4 regions of the Pseudomonas sp. NPDC085632 genome follow, and region 2 is predicted to be linked to each of the others. Evidence: predicted binding sites of a transcription regulator. Region 2 holds the regulator's gene; each other region holds the start of a gene.
What was found. Region 2 encodes FliA, which starts transcription of late flagellar genes. Its sites were predicted from a motif close to CTAAAGTTTNNNNNNNNNNNGCCGNTAA; they were not measured.
Positions count from the first base shown of each region.

Region 1 (4,364 bases), on a different contig from region 2:
TTCTACAGCCCTGTGGCCGTACAGTCGTTGATCAACAGCGACGCAACGCTGGCCGTAACCTACGATCCCGATTGGTTGCAGTTGTGGACCGAGCGCTTCGGCGACCCGTTGCTGGATGCCGAAACCTTTCGCCTGACCGCCGCGCACACGCTGGCCGAAATCGGCAACAAGCCGCAATCGGTAGACGATGTTCAGGGGCAGTACATGGGGCTTTTGCGCTTCACTCCCGAAGGCTGGGCGGAAGTCGTGCGGCTGCGCGCCGAACTGTCGCCGCAGCAACGCGACAGCATGCACATGACCAACACCCTGCAACGCGTTATCGATGCCGGGCGTGTGCCGATTGAAGCTGTCGCCTACACCGGCGAATGGGGAGAGGTCGACTCCAGCGAAGACCTCTCGGTGTATCAATAAGGCGCCGGCGCCTTAACGGAACCGGTCAACCTCCTGACGCAGATCGGCAGCCAGCTTCTCCAGTTCCTTGGCAGTGACTGCCAGGTTGGATACCACTTCGCGCTGCTCACTGTTGGCCAATGCAATGCTCTGCAGATTACTGCTGAGCAAAGTAGCGGTGCTGCTCTGCTCCTGAGTCGCCGTGGTAATCGCGGCAAACTGCTGCCCAGCCGAACGGCTCTGCTCGTCAATACGCGCCAGCGCCGACGCCACATTAGCGTTACGCGACAAGCCTTCCTGCATCAGCACATTGCCCTGCTCCATGGTGCTGATGGCGTTGCCGGTTTCCTGCTGGATGCTGTGGATCATGCTGGAAATTTCATCCGTCGCCTGACGGGTACGCGAAGCCAGGCTGCGCACTTCATCCGCCACCACGGCGAAGCCGCGACCTTGCTCACCGGCACGCGCCGCTTCAATCGCAGCGTTGAGTGCCAGCAGGTTGGTCTGTTCGGCAATCGAGGTGATCACACCGACGATGCCGCCGATTTCCTGCGAGCGCTGACCGAGGGTGTTGATCACCGTGGCGGTGCTGTTCAAGGCGCCAGCGATTTGCTCCAGCGAGGACGACGCTTCTTCCATCGAGCTGCGGCCAATCTGCGTTTGCTGAGCATTTTCCTGGGCCAGACGCTGGGTCGCGCCCATGTTGTCGGCAATGTTCAGCGAGGTCGCGCTGAACTCTTCCACCGCACCGGCCATGCTGGTGATTTCGCCGGACTGCTGCTCCATGCCTTCGTACGCGCCGCCGGACAAACCGGACAGCGCCTGCGCACGGCTGTTGACCTCTTCCGAAGAACGGCGGATGTGCTCGACCATGGTCGACAGCGCCTGACTCATCTGGTTGAACGCGCGGGACAACTGACCGATTTCGTCATTGCTCGACACGTTCAGGCGCACGCTCAGATCACCGGCGCCCAAGGCTTCGGCCTGACGCACCAGATCGCTCAGTGGCGCCAGTTTGCTGCGCAGCAGCCAGACCACCGAACCGACCGCCAGCAACATCGCCAACAGGCTGCCAATGGCCAGTTGCGTACCAACGCTCCAGGTCACCGCGCGGATCTCGGTTTTCGGCATGCTCGCCACCACCGACCACGGGCCACCGTCGAACGGCACGGCAACGCTGTAGAAATCTTCGGACTTGTCGCCCCAGAACTGACCTTTGCCCGGCGTTTTCGCCAGACCGCTGATCACCGGAATCGCTTGATCCAGCGCCTGCACGCCCGCCGGCGGTACCAGCCATTTGTTCTGCTCATCCAGCAGTGCCAGGGAGCCTGTCTGGCCAATACGGAAACGCTTGAGGTTATCAAACTGGGCGTTCTGCGCGTCGGTGTAATCGAAACCAACGAACAGCACCGCAATCACCTTGCCGCTGCCATCGCGCACCGGGGTGTATTGGGTCATGTAGGAACGCTCGAACAACAAGGCGCGACCCACATAGCTCTGCCCTGCCATCAACTTCGCGTAGGCCGGGTGCGCGTGGTCGAGCAAGGTGCCGATGGCGCGAGTGCCGTCCTGCTTGGTCAGCGAGGTGCTGACCCGCACAAAGTCTTCGCCGCTGCGCACGAACAGCGTGGCGACGCCAGCCGTCATCTGCTTGAACTCGTCGACTTCCTTGAAGTTGTTGTTCAACACTTCGCTACCCAGATGCAGGCCCGGGGTCTGGGTGCCTGCCACCGTCACTGGCTCGCTCGGGTGAATGCTCAAACCCGCGCTGAAGCGCTTTTCGAACAACCCGCTCAGGCGCTGGGTGCTTTCACGCAGCGTGCCGTGGAAGGTGCTCAGTTGGTCGGCCAGCAGCCGCGCCTCACTGGCCAGATGCTCTTCACGGGTGGCGAGGTTGGCGGAATCCAGCGAACGCAGGGCGAACACCGTACTGCCACTGATGACAATCGCCAGTATCACAGCGAGCGCGAGGCCCAGCTGCGAGGCGATCCGAGCGCGAGGTTGAGACATGGACAGCTCCTGGCCGAGCCACGGGATCCTCCTTGATCTCGACTCGGATAATTTTCTAATAGTGGGGGTGGATCGTGGAGACCGGCACGACGGTTCCACTTGCTCATAGTCGGCGGTAAAACCGAATACTTGAGCGCGCAACGAGGGTATGGCGCAAGGCCGCCATTGTGGCGGCTCGAACGTTTCAGCTCAAGCGCGCGACCTCCGGCAGCTCCATGGCGCTGACTTCGCCTTGCAGGAAGTCGCTGAGGCGGCGCAAACGTTCACCTCCGGGACGGGTCTTTGGCCACACCAGGTAATAATTCAGTCCGCTGGCGACCGCGGTTGGCCATGGCAGGCTCAATCTTCCTTGCGCCACGTCTTCGGCAACCATCAACAAATCGCCCATCGATACGCCGTAACCGCGGGCCGCCGCGATCATGCCCAGCTCCAGCGTATCGAATACCTGTCCGCCCTTGAGTGAAACCTGATCGGACAGCCCCATATGCTCCAGCCAACTGCGCCAATCGCGACGGTCGGGCGTCGGGTGGAGTAATTCGGTGCAAGCCAGTCGAGCCAAATCCCATGGCTGATCATTCAGCAGGTTCGGCGCGCCCACCGGAATCAGCTCTTCAGGAAAGAGCAAGCTGGCCTCCCAGTCCGGCGGAAAATGCCCGTCACTCAACAGCACTGCGCAATCGAACGGCTCATCGTTGAAGTCCACCGAGTCCACATCCATCCAGGCGCTGGTCAGTTGCACTTCGTTGCCCGGCTGCAAGTGACGGAAACGACTAAGCCGCGCCAGTAGCCAGCGCATGGTCAAGGTCGACGGCGCCTTCATGCGCAGAATGTCGTCTTCGGCACGCAAGGTATTGCAGGCTCGTTCCAGAGCAGTGAAGCCTTCGCGGATGCCGGGCAACAGCAGGCGAGCCGCTTCGGTCAGTTGCAGGTTGCGTCCACTGCGGTGGAACAATCGGCAAGCGAAATGATCTTCCAGCGTCCGAATATGCCGACTCACCGCACTTTGAGTAATCGACAGCTCCTCAGCCGCACGGGTAAACGAGCTGTGCCGCGCCGCCGCTTCAAATGCGCGCAGGGCATACAAGGGAGGAAGACGACGAGACATACAGAAAGCTCCTATAGCGGGATGCAGCCAGTCTGACAAAATCTGCTCAAGATGAGTTTTAATCATGCGACCCATCCTTTTTATCCCTTTGTGCAAAGCCTGCCAAGCGCCGAGAATCGACGGTCTCCTGTTCCCTCTGAATCGAGTGGTGATGACCATGCAGCATCCTGTGCGTACCGAACTCTGGGCCATTCTGCGGCTGGCAGGGCCGTTGATCGCTTCACAGTTGGCGCACATGTTGATGGTGCTGACTGACACGTTGATGATGGCGCGCCTGAGTCCGGAAGCGCTGGCCGGTGGCGGTCTCGGCGCGGCGAGCTATTCGTTCGTGTCGATTTTCTGCATCGGTGTGATTGCGGCGGTCGGCACGCTGGTGGCGATTCGCAAGGGCGCCGGCGACATCATCGGCGCGGCGCGGCTAACCCAGGCCGGATTGTGGCTGGCGTGGTTGATGGCGCTGGGCGCCGGGTTGCTGCTGTGGAACCTCAAACCAGTGTTGCTGCTATTCGGCCAGACCGAAACCAACGTCAATGCCGCCGGGCAATTCCTGGTTGCCCTGCCCTTCGCCCTGCCCGGCTACCTGAGCTTCATGGCTTTGCGCGGGTTCACCAGTGCGATCGGTCGGGCGACGCCGGTGATGGTCATCAGTCTGGCCGGCACGGTGGCCAACTTCCTGCTCAACTATGCGCTGATCACCGGCATGTTCGGTCTGCCGAAAATGGGCCTGACGGGCATTGGCCTGGTCACGGCAATTGTGGCCAACTGCATGGCGTTGGCGCTGGCCTGGCACATTCGCCGGCATCCGGCCTATGACGCCTATCCCTTGCGTGAAGGCTTGTCGCGGCCAAACCGGCAGTAC
Region 1 covers NZ_JBITSX010000053.1:12,563-16,926, forward strand. The annotation lists gene ACIF4X_RS24815 (phosphocholine cytidylyltransferase family protein) at 1-411, shown strand, start outside; gene ACIF4X_RS24820 (methyl-accepting chemotaxis protein) at 424-2,400, opposite strand; gene ACIF4X_RS24825 (LysR substrate-binding domain-containing protein) at 2,585-3,505, opposite strand; gene ACIF4X_RS24830 (NorM family multidrug efflux MATE transporter) at 3,663-4,364, shown strand, end outside.
Region 1: ACIF4X_RS24820 (methyl-accepting chemotaxis protein) is a predicted target of FliA. The motif match lies at 2,507-2,534, and genes of this name have one in related genera.

Region 2 (4,364 bases):
GGCGGTGTGGATCGAAATCAGCCAGCGTGCGCAGGCACAATCGCTCGGTTACACCGTGGTCGACGCCAGCACTGTGGTCGCGACGCACTTGAACCAGATTCTGTACAAACACTCCAGTGAGCTGATCGGCCACGAAGAAGTGCAGCAACTCATGCAATTGCTGGCCAAAAGCTCGCCGAAACTGGCAGAAGAGCTGGTGCCGGGCGTGGTCTCGTTGTCGCAGTTGCTCAAAGTGCTGCAAGCCTTGCTTGCCGAACACGTGCCGGTGCGCGACATCCGCAGCATTGCCGAAGCCATCGCCAACAACGCCGCGAAGAGTCAAGATACCGCCGCGCTGGTGGCTGCTGTGCGCGTCGGCGTATCCCGCGCCATCGTCCAAAGCATTGTAGGCACTGAGTCCGAGCTGCCTGTGATCACCTTGGAACCAAGGTTGGAACAAATATTGCTCAATAGTCTGCAGAAGGCAGGACAAGGCTCGGAAGAGGGCGTTCTGCTGGAGCCAAGCATGGCCGAGAAGCTGCAACGTTCGCTCATCGAAGCGGCGCAGCGTCAGGAAATGCAAGGTCAGCCGGTGATCCTCTTGGTAGCCGGCCCGATCCGCGCGATGCTCTCGCGCTTTGGCCGCCTCGCAGTCCCTGGGCTGCATGTGCTGGCCTACCAGGAAATACCGGACAACAAGCAAGTGACCATCGTTGCGACAGTAGGGCCCAACGGCTGAGGTAGTGGTTTATGCAAGTTAAGCGTTTCTTTGCCGCCGATATGCGTCAGGCCATGAAGCTGGTTCGTGATGAGCTGGGCGCTGATGCCGCCATCATTGGCAACCGCCGCATTGCCGGCGGTGTCGAGCTGACGGCGGCACTGGATTACAAGCTGTCGGCGCTGGCGCCACGGGTTCCGAACATGGAACTCGAAGATGAGCTGCGCAAGACCCAGTCGCGCATCGTCACCGCTCAGGCCGAGTTGAGCCTGCGTGGCGAAGCCGACGGCAACAGCAATCGCCAGATTTTCGCCGGGCTGCCGTTGACGGCCGGCCTGCCGTTGACCGCTGCTGAACCGCTGACCGAGCCGACTTACGCCGCTCCGGCGCGTCCGGCCCCGGCGCCTGCGCAGTCCTCCGGCGGTGTTGATCCGCGTGCCCTGGATTCGATGCGCTTTGAATTGAACAGCCTGCGCGAGCTGATGGAAGTCCAGCTCGGCACCCTGGCCTGGAATCAGCTGCAAGGCAGCCGTCCGGCGCAAGCCAACCTGTATCGTCGTCTGCAACGTATCGGCCTGTCCGGCCCGTTGTCGCGCGATCTGCTGGCGATGATCACTGATATCGAAGAGCCGCGTCAGGCCTGGCGCATGCTGCTCGCGCACCTGGCACGGATGATTGCCGTCCCGGAAGTCGAGCCACTGGAAGAGGGCGGTGTGATTGCCATGGTCGGCCCTGCCGGCATGGGCAAGACCACCACGCTGGCCAAACTGGCCGCACGCTACGTGCTCAAGTACGGCGCGCAGAATGTGGCGCTGGTGAGCATGGACAGTTTCCGTATCGGCGCGCAGGAACAACTGAAGACGCTGGGGCGCATTCTCAATGTGCCGGTGACTCACGTCGACCCGGGCCAATCGCTGGTGCAAGCGCTGGATCCACTGCTGCGCAAACGCGTGGTGTTGATCGATACTGCCGGCCTGCAAGCCAGCGATCCGGCCCTGCGCATGCAGCTCGAAAGTCTGGCCGGGCGTGGCATTCGCTCAAAAAATTATCTGGTCTTGGCAACCACCAGCCAGAAACAGGTTCTAACCGCCGCTTATCACAGTTACAAGCGTTGCGGGCTCGCCGGGTGCATCCTGACTAAACTGGATGAAACGGCCAGCCTTGGCGAAGTGTTAAGCCTGGCGATCAGTCATGAATTGCCGGTCGCGTACCTGACCGATGGCCCACGGATCCCGGATGATTTGCATCTGCCGCGCCGTCATCAATTGGTCAGCCGCGCCGTCAGCGTGCAAATGCAGGAAGAACCCAGCGAAGAAGCCATGGCCGACATGTTCGCTGATATCTATCACAGCCCGACCAAGCAGGTAGGCTGAGGTATTCATGAACAGTTTTTGTACCTACATCGATGGTCTGCCATGCATTGTTCCGGTTGTGAACGCGCAGCCAGTAATGTGGCCTCCGTCTATGCAAGACAAGGTAAAGAAATAACATGGGCAGCATGCATCCCGTACAGGTGATCGCGGTGACCGGCGGCAAAGGTGGCGTCGGCAAGACTAACGTGTCAGTGAACTTGTCCCTGGCGCTGGCAGAGCTTGGCCGTCGGGTCATGTTGCTGGACGCCGATCTGGGGCTGGCGAACGTCGACGTTCTGCTGGGGCTGACCCCCAAACGCACGCTGGCCGACGTCATCGAAGGCCGCTGTGAGCTGCGCGACGTTCTGTTGCAAGGCCCCGGCGGGATTCGCATTGTGCCGGCCGCGTCCGGCACCCAGAGCATGGTGCACCTGAGCCCGGCGCAGCACGCCGGCCTGATTCAGGCGTTCAGCGACATCGGCGACAATCTCGACGTGCTGGTGATCGACACCGCTGCGGGTATTGGTGACTCGGTAGTCAGTTTTGTTCGCGCAGCCCAGGAAGTGTTGCTGGTGGTCTGCGACGAGCCAACCTCGATCACTGATGCCTACGCACTGATCAAACTGCTTAACCGCGATTACGGCATGAACCGCTTCCGCGTCCTCGCCAACATGGCGCAGAGCCCGCAGGAAGGGCGCAATCTGTTCGCCAAGTTGACCAAGGTCACGGATCGTTTCCTTGACGTGGCCCTACAATACGTCGGCGCCGTGCCTTACGACGAAAGCGTGCGTAAAGCGGTGCAGAAGCAGCGTGCGGTGTACGAAGCCTTCCCGCGTTCCAAGTGCGCGCTGGCGTTCAAGGCGATCGCGCAGAAGGTCGATACCTGGCCGCTGCCCGCCAACCCGCGTGGCCACCTTGAGTTTTTCGTCGAGCGCCTCGTGCAGCAAACGGCAGGGCCCGTGCTATGACCGCAAGCGGTATGAACTACTACAAGAAGTCGGCACGTGACGCGCAGTACGAACTGATCGAGCGTTACGCGCCACTGGTCAAACGCATTGCCTATCACTTGCTGGCACGCTTGCCGGCCAGTGTGCAGGTTGAAGATTTGATCCAGGCCGGGATGATCGGCCTGCTCGAAGTCTCGACCAAATACGACGCCAGCAAAGGCGCCAGTTTCGAAACGTACGCGGGCATACGAATCCGCGGCGCGATGCTCGACGAAGTGCGCAAAGGGGACTGGGCGCCACGCTCGGTTCACCGCAATACCCGGATGGTGAGCGACGCGATTCGCTCAATTGAAGCTAAAACCGGCCGTGATGCTAAAGATCACGAGGTTGCGGCCGAACTCCAATTGAGTCTCGACGATTACTACGGGATTTTGAATGACACCTTGGGCAGTCGCCTGTTCAGTTTCGACGACCTGTTGCAGGACGGCGAACACGAAGGGCTGCACGAGGATGGCGCGAGTGCTCATCTTGAGCCGTCACGCGATCTGGAAGATGAACGTTTCCAGGCAGCGTTGGCGGACGCGATTGCCAATTTGCCGGAGCGTGAGCGACTGGTGTTGGCGCTGTACTACGACGAAGAGCTGAACCTCAAGGAGATCGGTGAAGTCCTTGGCGTCAGTGAATCGCGGGTCAGCCAGTTACACAGCCAGTGCGCGGCCCGTTTGCGGGGGCGTTTGGGGGAGTGGCGAGCGCGCTGAAGGCAGTGTGGGGACACTGCGAACGAGGCTGGTGCGGTGATGAACGGCACCGGTCTTGCTCTGTTGTGCTCCAGACAGTCTTCGAGTGCTGCGCCGATTGATTGAAGTGGCGCGTCCAGGTGCTGGGCGCGTTTAAGACTGCTTGGAGGTCGAATTGAACAAAGACATGAAAATCCTCATCGTTGATGACTTCTCAACGATGCGGCGGATCATCAAGAACCTGCTGCGTGATCTTGGGTTCACCAACACCGTCGAGGCTGACGATGGCGTGACTGCCATTCCAGTGCTCAACAGCGGCAGCATCGACTTTCTGGTAACGGACTGGAACATGCCGGGCATGACCGGTATCGACCTGCTGCGCCACGTGCGTGCCGATGAAAAACTCAAGCACCTGCCCGTGCTGATGGTGACTGCAGAAGCCAAGCGCGAGCAGATCATTGAAGCCGCTCAGGCCGGTGTAAACGGCTACGTCGTCAAACCTTTCACGGCTCAGGCGTTGAAAGACAAAATCGAGAAGATTTTCGAACGCATCGGCTGATGAACGCGCGGGGGAGCTATGGAGCATAACGAATCTTCACAGGGCGATTTCGAGTCGACCCTGAAAAAACAC
Region 2 covers NZ_JBITSX010000029.1:50,787-55,150, reverse strand. The annotation lists gene flhA (flagellar biosynthesis protein FlhA) at 1-718, shown strand, start outside; gene flhF (flagellar biosynthesis protein FlhF) at 730-2,070, shown strand; gene fleN (flagellar synthesis regulator FleN) at 2,187-3,017, shown strand; gene fliA (RNA polymerase sigma factor FliA) at 3,014-3,754, shown strand; gene ACIF4X_RS18535 (chemotaxis response regulator CheY) at 3,921-4,292, shown strand; gene ACIF4X_RS18530 (protein phosphatase CheZ) at 4,311-4,364, shown strand, end outside.

Region 3 (4,364 bases), on a different contig from region 2:
GCCTGTGGGGAGCGGTTGTTATGAGCAAGGGAAAGATGAACGAAGCCGACGTAGCGGCGTTCTGCCTGGCATTGCCGGGCGCTCGGGAAGATTACAAATGGGGCGGCGTGCGGGTGTTTTCGATTGCCGGCAACAAGATGTTTGCCTTGCAGGGACTGCGTGGCGACTCACTGGCATTCAAGGTCGACAAGGATCTGTTTCTCGGCCATTGCGACCGCCCGGGCATTCACCCGGCGCCTTATCTGGCGCGGGCGCAGTGGATCATCATGCACCCGCCCTACCCGTTGGGTGCTGAGGAATTGCGCGGGTTGTTGCAGCGCTCGCATCAATTGGTGGTGAGCAAGTTGCCGAAAAAGACCCAAATCGGATTATTGCTCTAACCCCGATCCCCCTGTGTAGGAGCTGCCGAAGGCTGCGATCTTTTGACTTTGATCTTTTAAAAAGCAAGATCAAGAGATCGCAGCCTTCGGCAGCGCCTACAAGGGTTTTGTGTAAGCTGTCAGAACAGGGTCAACAGGTTCGAACCGAGAAACAGCTGATCGATCCAGAACACCTGATGCAGCAGCACAATCACCCAGAACAGAATCTGAAACGACACCTTGCGTGTCTTGTGCCGGAACACTTGTTGAGCGATCAACGCGCCCGGCCAGCCGCCGGCCAGTTCCACAGCATGCAGGATGTTCTCTGGCGTGCGCCAGGCATCAGCGCGGGCCTTGCGCTTGTCAGCCCAGTACATGAAGAACGCCAGCACGCTGATGATCCCGTAAGCCGCCAACGGCACCCACGATATCCCGCGCAGCCACATCGACACTGAGCCGAACAACGGCAGCGCACAGACGACCAACAGAACCAGCAGTTTCAGCTTCAGATGCTGGAGGTTGTTGCCACCTGAAGGTCGCCCTTCAGGGCGGCGTGCGCGGGAATCACTCATGGCTTGGCCGCCGCCCAATCGATCCAGCCAAACTGCCACGTCGCCAGAATGACCAGACCAAACACGATCCGATACCAGGCGAACGCCGCATAGCTGTGGCTGGCGATGAACTTGAGCAAGCCGCGCACGGCGATCATGGCGAAGATGAACGCCGTGACAAAACCGATGGCGAACACCGGGAAGTCCGCCGGCACAAACAGGTGACGGTACTTGTAGCCCGAGTAGACCGCCGCACCGACCATGGTCGGCATCGCGAGGAAGAACGAGAACTCGGTGGCGGTCTTGCGCGACAGGCCGAACAGCAAACCGCCAATGATCGTCGAGCCGGAACGCGAGGTGCCGGGAATCATCGCCAGACATTGCGCAAAGCCAACCTTAAGGGCGTCTCTCCAGGTGATCTCATCGACCGTTTCCGCATGCACTTCATGCTGACGCTTTTCTGCCCACAACATGATGATGCCGCCCACGACCAGCGCGGTCGCGACGGTAATCGGGTTAAACAGGTACTGGTGAATCAGGTCGGCAAAAATCACCCCCAACACCACCGCCGGCAAAAAAGCGATCAGCAGGTTGGCGGTAAAACGCCGGGCGCTCGGCTGGGTCGGCAAACCGATGACCACGTCGAGAATCTTGCGCCGAAACTCCCAGACCACCGCGAGGATCGCGCCGAGCTGGATGATGATATTGAACGCCATGGCCCGTTCGCCGCCGAAATTCAGCAAGTCGGCAACAATGATCTGGTGTCCGGTACTGGAAATGGGCAAAAACTCCGTCAGCCCTTCTACAACTCCTAGTATCAGTGCCTGCAAGGCCGTCCAAAGATCCATCAATCCCCCAAAGAGCGATGCGCGCCGGCATGCCCCGATAGTATTTTTCTAGCGTTCACTGCGATCAGCGTAGCTGTTTATGGCTGTACCGATTCCGCACGCACAGGATCCACACGAAACGGTCAAAATTCCGTGAAATATCAATTTGGATTCAGGTTTTCACGCGCGGGGCCGAAATCCTAACAGACAAGCCTTAATAGCGCTGCCGCGTTATACGACTTGGGTCGCGTATGCCCGCTCACAAAATCGTGGTTGGATGCTGGCGGTCGTTTATTACAAGAAAAAGAATCCGGAGTGACAGCGTTATGAACAGCTTGCGCAGTGTGTCGATCAGCCGACGCTTGTGGCTCATCTTGATTGTGGCGGTGGTCATGTTGCTGACCTTGGGCATGTTGATGCTCAAGCAGATCCACGACGATCTCTATCACGCCAAAGCCCAGAAAACCCAGCACGTGGTACAGACAGCCAGCGGCTTGCTGACCTATTACCACGACCTCGAAACCGCCGGCACCCTGAGCAAGGACGCCGCGCAGAAACAGGCGTTGACGGCGATTCGCGGCTTGCGTTACGACCAGAGCGATTACTTCTGGATCAACGACCTCACCCCCGTGATGGTCATGCACCCGACCAACCCGAAACTCGAAGGCCAGAACCTCTCGGCGATCCGCGATCCGGACGGTTTTGCGGTGTTCAACGAAATGGTCGCCATCGCCAAGGCCAAAGGTGCCGGCATGGTCGACTACCGGTGGCCGAAACCGGGCGCCAGCGAGCCGGTGGCCAAGACCTCCTACGTCAAACTGTTCGAACCGTGGGGCTGGGTGCTCGGCTCCGGGGTTTACGTCGACGATGTGCAGGCGGAATTCCAGGGCCAAGTGATCAAGGCTACGGTCATCGGTCTGGCGATTGCCGTGATCATGGCGCTGCTGGTGATCCTGATCGCGCGCAGCATCGTCCGTCCATTGCAGGAAACCGTGAACGCGATGGCCAACATCGCCAGCGGTGAAAGCGACCTGACCCGCAGCCTCGATACCCACGGCAAAGATGAAGTGACTGAACTGGCGCATCACTTCAATGCCTTTACCGCCAAGCTGCGTCGGGTGATCGGTGACCTCCAGGTATCGGCGAGCGCCTTGGGCCAGTCGTCCAGCGAACTGGGTAACGACGCTTCGCAGGCCCAGCAGCGCAGCCAGCAGCAGTCGCAGCAGATGGAACTGGTGGCCACGGCGATCAACGAAGTGACTTACGGCGTGCAGGATGTGGCGAAGAACGCGGAGCACGCCGCCGCCGAAATGCGCGATGCCGAAGCGCAGGCGCAACAGGGCCAGATCAACATTGACGGCAGCCTGCAGCAGATCGACAAGCTGTCCGGCACCATCGATCAAGCGGTTGAAGTGATTCGCACGCTCGCCGCCGAAAGCACACAGATCGGCAGTGTGCTGGAGGTGATTCGCTCGATTGCCGAGCAAACCAACCTGCTCGCGCTCAACGCCGCGATCGAAGCGGCGCGGGCCGGTGAGCAAGGTCGCGGGTTTGCCGTGGTGGCGGATGAAGTACGCCTGCTGGCGCAGCGCACGCAGAAGTCGACGGCGGAAATCCAGTCGATGATCGAACGCCTGCAGAACCATTCCGAAGCCGCCGTGAAGGTGATCGGCGACAGCAGCAAGGCATCGCAACTGACCATCGAGCAAGCCGGGCTGGCCGGTGCCAGCCTGAACGCCATCGGCCAGGCGCTGCGCAATCTCAATGGTCTCAACGCGTCGATTGCCAGCGCCACGCTGCAACAGGCGCATGTCGTCGAAGACATCAATCAGAACGTCACCCAGGCGGCGGGGCTCTCGCACAGCACGGCGATCGCGGCCGAGCAATCCAGCGCAGCCAGCGTACGGCTCGGCCAATTGAGCGAACAACTCAACAGCCTCCTGCGCCAGTTCCGCGTCTGACCATGTAACTCTGGTGAGCCCACCCCTCACCCCAGCCCTCTCCCGGAGGGAGAGGGGGCCGACCGAGGTGTCTCAAGCTATACGTCGACCTGAAAAATCGAGTCGATTATGGATTCAAGCTCCAAAGCATCCCCCAATCAGTCCCCTCTCCCTCTGGGAGAGGGTTAGGGTGAGGGGCTTTTGATCTACAGCGGTCATCAGTACCTAGCCCAATGCAGTACAATCCGCCCCCTCCTCAATTTCCCCCAAGGAATCTACATGTCCGGGCTTGAACTGTTTGCCGCCGCCCTCGGTGTGATCGCCGTCTGGCTGACGGTCAAACAGAATCCGTGGTGCTGGCCGATCGGGCTGGTCATGGTGTTGCTGTACAGCTGGATCTTCTTTGAAGTGAAGCTGTACTCGGACATGTTGCTGCAAGTGATCTACGCCGCGCTGCAAATCTATGGCTGGTGGCAATGGACCCGTGCCGGGACGATGCATGATGGCCGCGAGGTCACCCGCCTCGATCAACGCTCGATCCTGATCGGCCTGGGCATCGGCGCTATCGGCAGCTTGCTGCTCGGTGCAGCCATGGCCCACTGGACCGACGCCGCGCAACCGTGGCTGGATGCCGCGCTGACCGGTTTCAGTCTGGTCGCGCAACTGTGGATGGCGCAGAAACGCCTG
Region 3 covers NZ_JBITSX010000001.1:329,191-333,554, forward strand. The annotation lists gene ACIF4X_RS01395 (LysR substrate-binding domain-containing protein) at 1-24, shown strand, start outside; gene ACIF4X_RS01400 (MmcQ/YjbR family DNA-binding protein) at 21-380, shown strand; gene ACIF4X_RS01405 (DUF1294 domain-containing protein) at 500-931, opposite strand; gene ACIF4X_RS01410 (undecaprenyl-diphosphate phosphatase) at 928-1,758, opposite strand; gene ACIF4X_RS01415 (methyl-accepting chemotaxis protein) at 2,064-3,698, shown strand; gene pnuC (nicotinamide riboside transporter PnuC) at 3,957-4,364, shown strand, end outside.
Region 3: ACIF4X_RS01415 (methyl-accepting chemotaxis protein) is a predicted target of FliA. The motif match lies at 1,909-1,936, and genes of this name have one in related genera.

Region 4 (4,364 bases), on a different contig from region 2:
GGCGCAGGTAAATCCCGGGCGACGTGGACGATCATTGCCGAGCCGGCTTCGGGCGGTGAAGAGGCGTTGCCAGGGTTCAAGGGTTTTGTGCAGGGGTTTGCGGATGATGCGATGGGGAATGTATTGAAGCTGTTTGTTTAAGGCTGAAGGTTTGCGGTGAATGCACCACCGCTATCGCTGGCAAGCCAGCTCCCACAGGTGTTGTGTTGTTCACCAAACTTGTGAACGACATGGACCCTGTGGGAGCGGCTTACCCGCGATTGAACGATAACGCGGTCTGACTTGTGGTCAGATCTTGAAGCTGTCGACCAACTGCTTCAGGCGATTTGCCTGTTGCGACAACGCATCACAATCCTTCAACGTTTCGTTGAGGTTGGCCACGCTCTGCTGGTTCAGCAGGTTGATCTGGTTAACGTCGACATTGAGGGTTTCCACCACGGCGGTCTGCTCCTCAGTGGCCGCTGCCACCGACTGGTTCATACCGTCGATTTCGCCGATACGCTGGGTCACGCTGACCAGACGCAAGCCTGCCTGGTTGGCCACTTCAACGCTTTGCTCGCTGGAAGCCTGACTGGCGTTCATGGTGGTCACCGCTTCACGCGAACCGACCTGCAACGAAGTGATCATCTTGTGGATCTCTTCCGCCGACTCCTGGGTGCGATGGGCAAGGTTCCGCACCTCGTCCGCCACCACGGCAAAACCACGCCCGGCTTCACCGGCACGGGCTGCTTCGATCGCGGCGTTGAGTGCCAGCAGGTTGGTCTGTTGCGAGATGCCTTTGATCACATCGAGGATGTGGCCGATGTTGTCGGTGCTGGCGTTCAGGGTTTCGATCTGCGTGCACGACAGGCTGATCTTCTGCGACAGTTCGGTCATCGCTTGAATCGTCTGCTCGACCACCTGACGACCGTCATCGGCCTGTTCGCTGGCGCCGCTGGCATGCTGCGAAGCATCGGCGGCGTTGCGCGCAATTTCCTGCGTGGCGGCACCCAGCTCGTTGATCGCCGCAGCGACGCTGTTAGTGCGCGCACTTTGCTCGTCAGAGCCGACGATCGAGGCGTTGGACGAAGCCATCACCCGTTGCGACAAATCATGCACGTGGCGGGTTGCCGAGGACACTTCGGAAATCGACGCGTGAATCCGTTCAACGAACTGGTTGAATGCGCTGCCCAATTCACCGAATTCGTCTTTGCTCTCGACCACCAGACGACGAGTCAGATCGCCTTCGCCCTGAGCAATGTCCTGCATCGCACGACCCATGGTGGTCAGCGGACGCATCAGGACGTTGATCAACAGGCTCAGCAGCAGCGCAATCGCAGCCACAGCAACAAACATCGCGATCAGCGCCGAGGTGCGGAATTGGCTGAGTGCAGCGTAGGCTTTATCGCGATCGATCGACAGACCGATGTACCACTGCGCATTCGGCAGATCGCTCACCGGGGTGAACGACAGAATACGTTCCTGGCCATTGAGCACGACGTTCTGGTTGCCCTTCTCGATGCGTACGCTGGTGTTCGGGTAGATGTCTTTCAGGTTTTTCATGACCTGATCTTTGTCCGGGCTGACGATCACCTGACCGTCGGCGCTGACCAGGAACGCGTGGCCGAGACCACCGAAGTCCACCGAGTTGATGATCTTCACCAGGGTTTCCAGGCTCAGGTCACCCCCGACGACGCCGAGCAGTTCGCCGTTCTTTTTCACCGGCATGGCGATGGTCACCACCAACCCGCCAACCGCTGCCATGTACGGCGGCGTCAGCATGGTTTTGTCCGCCGCAACGGCTTGCTTGTACCAAGGGCGCTGACGTGGGTCGTAGCCGTCCGGCATCTTCGCGTCAGGGCGCTGGGTGAACACACCGTTGGCCTGACCGACGTAGGTGAACTGGAAGTTCGAGGTGAACGCTGGTTGATCGACCAGACCCGGGAAATCCGCGTCCTTGCCTTGATGAGCAACGTTCTGCGCAAGGTTTTCCAGCACCAGAATCCGCCCGCTCATCCAGTTCTGCACGCTGCTGGCGGTCAGATCACCGGCCTGCTGCACGGAGGACTGAAGGTTCTGGCGAATGGTGTTTCGCTGCAGATAGTCGTTGTAGAGGGTGAACAGCGCGAACGCCAGGACCACGACGCCCGAGGCGGCCAACAGGATTTTATGGCTGAACTTGAGATTCATTTCATGGGACTTCTTATGCCAAAAGTGGGGATGCGTTCCGGATGCAACATTCCATGTACAGCGCAGGCAGCGTTCTTCTGGCCGCTCTACTTTGGTGCACGCATGTCTCACCAGTCTGTCGGCACGTGTCGGAGAAATCTTAGGGTTGCGCGGGAAATGGATGGCATTTCTGCCGGATTCCCGCCGAACGGCGTGCCAGAACGATCGCCGTGACGTTTTTCAGGGCCGATGTTCGAGAGGCAGTTGCAAATTCTGTAACCCTTGATGACAATGCGAGTAATTATCATTTGTGACGTTGGCGTTGATGTCCTCACCTGAGTTTTCAGTACAGGCGCTTTACAGTAGTCATCACGGCTGGCTCAACGCCTGGCTGCGCGCGCGGCTGGGCAACGCGGCGGATGCGGCAGACCTGGCGCAGGACACTTTCCTGCGCCTGCTGCAGCGCACCGAACGCTTCGAACTCAAGGCGCCTCGCGCCTTCCTGCGCACGATTGCGCGCGGCCTGGTGATCGACCATTGGCGCCGCAAAGAAATCGAACGGGCCTATCTGGAAACCATCGCCCATTTGCCCGAAGCCGAAACGCCGAGCGCCGAAGCCCGCGCGCTGGTGATCGAACTGCTGGAGAGCATTGCGCGGATGCTTGAAGGACTGAAGCCGAAAGTGCGTCAGGCCTTTCTGCTGGCGCACTGCGAAGGTTTGACCCATAAGCAGATCGCCGAACAGATGGGGCTTTCCTTGCGTTCGGTTGAGCGTTACGTCGCCGATGCGCTGTATCACTGCTACGTGCTGAGGTACGAAAGCTGATGCCTGTGGATAACGTCGCACTCGGTCGCCGCGCCGAACCCCGGCAGCACGTGGTCAAACAAGCCATCCATTGGCTGCTGCGTTTGCGCAACAACCATGACAACCCGCGTTTGAATCGTCAGTGCGAACAATGGCGTGCCGAACACCATGAGCACGAACTGGCCTGGCAACGGGTGCAGTCGCTGCAAGCCGAGTTGAGCAATAACCTGCGTGCGGTGCCCGGTGCGCAAGTGGCGTTCAACACCCTGGAAAACAGTGCCCAGGGTCTTGGCCGGCGACAGGCCTTGAAGCTGTTGTCTGGCGCATTGCTGATGGGCTCCGCCGCATGGCTGGCCAAAGACACGGCCGCGTGGCAGCAATGGAGCGCCGATTACGCTACGGCGACGGGCGAGCGGCGCGGCTTTCAGTTGCCGGATGGCACGCGGATCGAACTGAACACCGCGAGTGCAGTGGATCTGGATTACACCGCACAGCAGCGGCTGATCAAACTGACGCGCGGTGAAATCATTGTTACGTGCGGTGGCTCCGACGAGGGCGCGCCGACTGATCGGCCGCTGCGTGTACAAAACCGTCACGGGACTTATGAACCTCTCAATGCCCGATTCAGCCTGCGTCAGGAGCCTGATTGCACGCGGCTCAGCGTCACCCATGGTCAGGTTGCAATCCGCTCCGGGCGCACTTTGGTGGAAGCATTGGCCGGGCAAAGTTATCTGATCGATCACCATCGGGTTCGCCTTGCACCGCCGCTGGCTATGGATGCCGGCGCCTGGGTCGACGGCTTGATCGTTACGCGCAACATGCGTCTGGGTGACTTTATCGCTGAAGTCGGGCGTTATCGTCAGGGCTTTCTGAACTGCGCGTCGGAGGTGGCAGATCTGCGCTTGTCCGGCGTATTCCGCCTGGAAGACACCGACAAGCTGTTGGCGATTCTGCCGCAGACGTTGCCGGTGCAATTGCGCTATCGCACGCGCTGGTGGGTGACGCTGGAGCGCGTCGCCTGAAATTATTTTGGCGGGTTTTCGCAGCAGGTCCGGCTTAGTCAGTAAGCACTTCAACTCAAGCGTTTGCGACTTCCTACGGAAACCTACAATGACTGTCCGCGCCACCTGTAAGAACACTCTGAATTTAACTGCCGAATCAGGCCTGTTGCGCCACGCCGTTCGGGCAGCGCTTTTTTCCACGGTGCTGGGCGTTGGTGTGATGCCCGGTTTGAGCATGGCGGATAATCCGGCGACCCGTGAAGTCAGCCATCGCTACAACATTGCAGCGGGCCCGCTGGGTGAGGCGCTGAATCAGTTTGCCCGTCAGGCTGGCATCACGCTGTCGATGACCCCGCAGCAGACTCAAGGCCGACAATCGCCGGGTGTGCAGGGCGATTATTCGACTGATC
Region 4 covers NZ_JBITSX010000002.1:365,621-369,984, forward strand. The annotation lists gene ACIF4X_RS03420 (SRPBCC family protein) at 1-141, shown strand, start outside; gene ACIF4X_RS03425 (methyl-accepting chemotaxis protein) at 289-2,169, opposite strand; gene ACIF4X_RS03430 (sigma-70 family RNA polymerase sigma factor) at 2,474-2,974, shown strand; gene ACIF4X_RS03435 (FecR domain-containing protein) at 2,974-3,975, shown strand; gene ACIF4X_RS03440 (TonB-dependent siderophore receptor) at 4,064-4,364, shown strand, end outside.
Region 4: ACIF4X_RS03425 (methyl-accepting chemotaxis protein) is a predicted target of FliA. The motif match lies at 2,285-2,312, and genes of this name have one in related genera.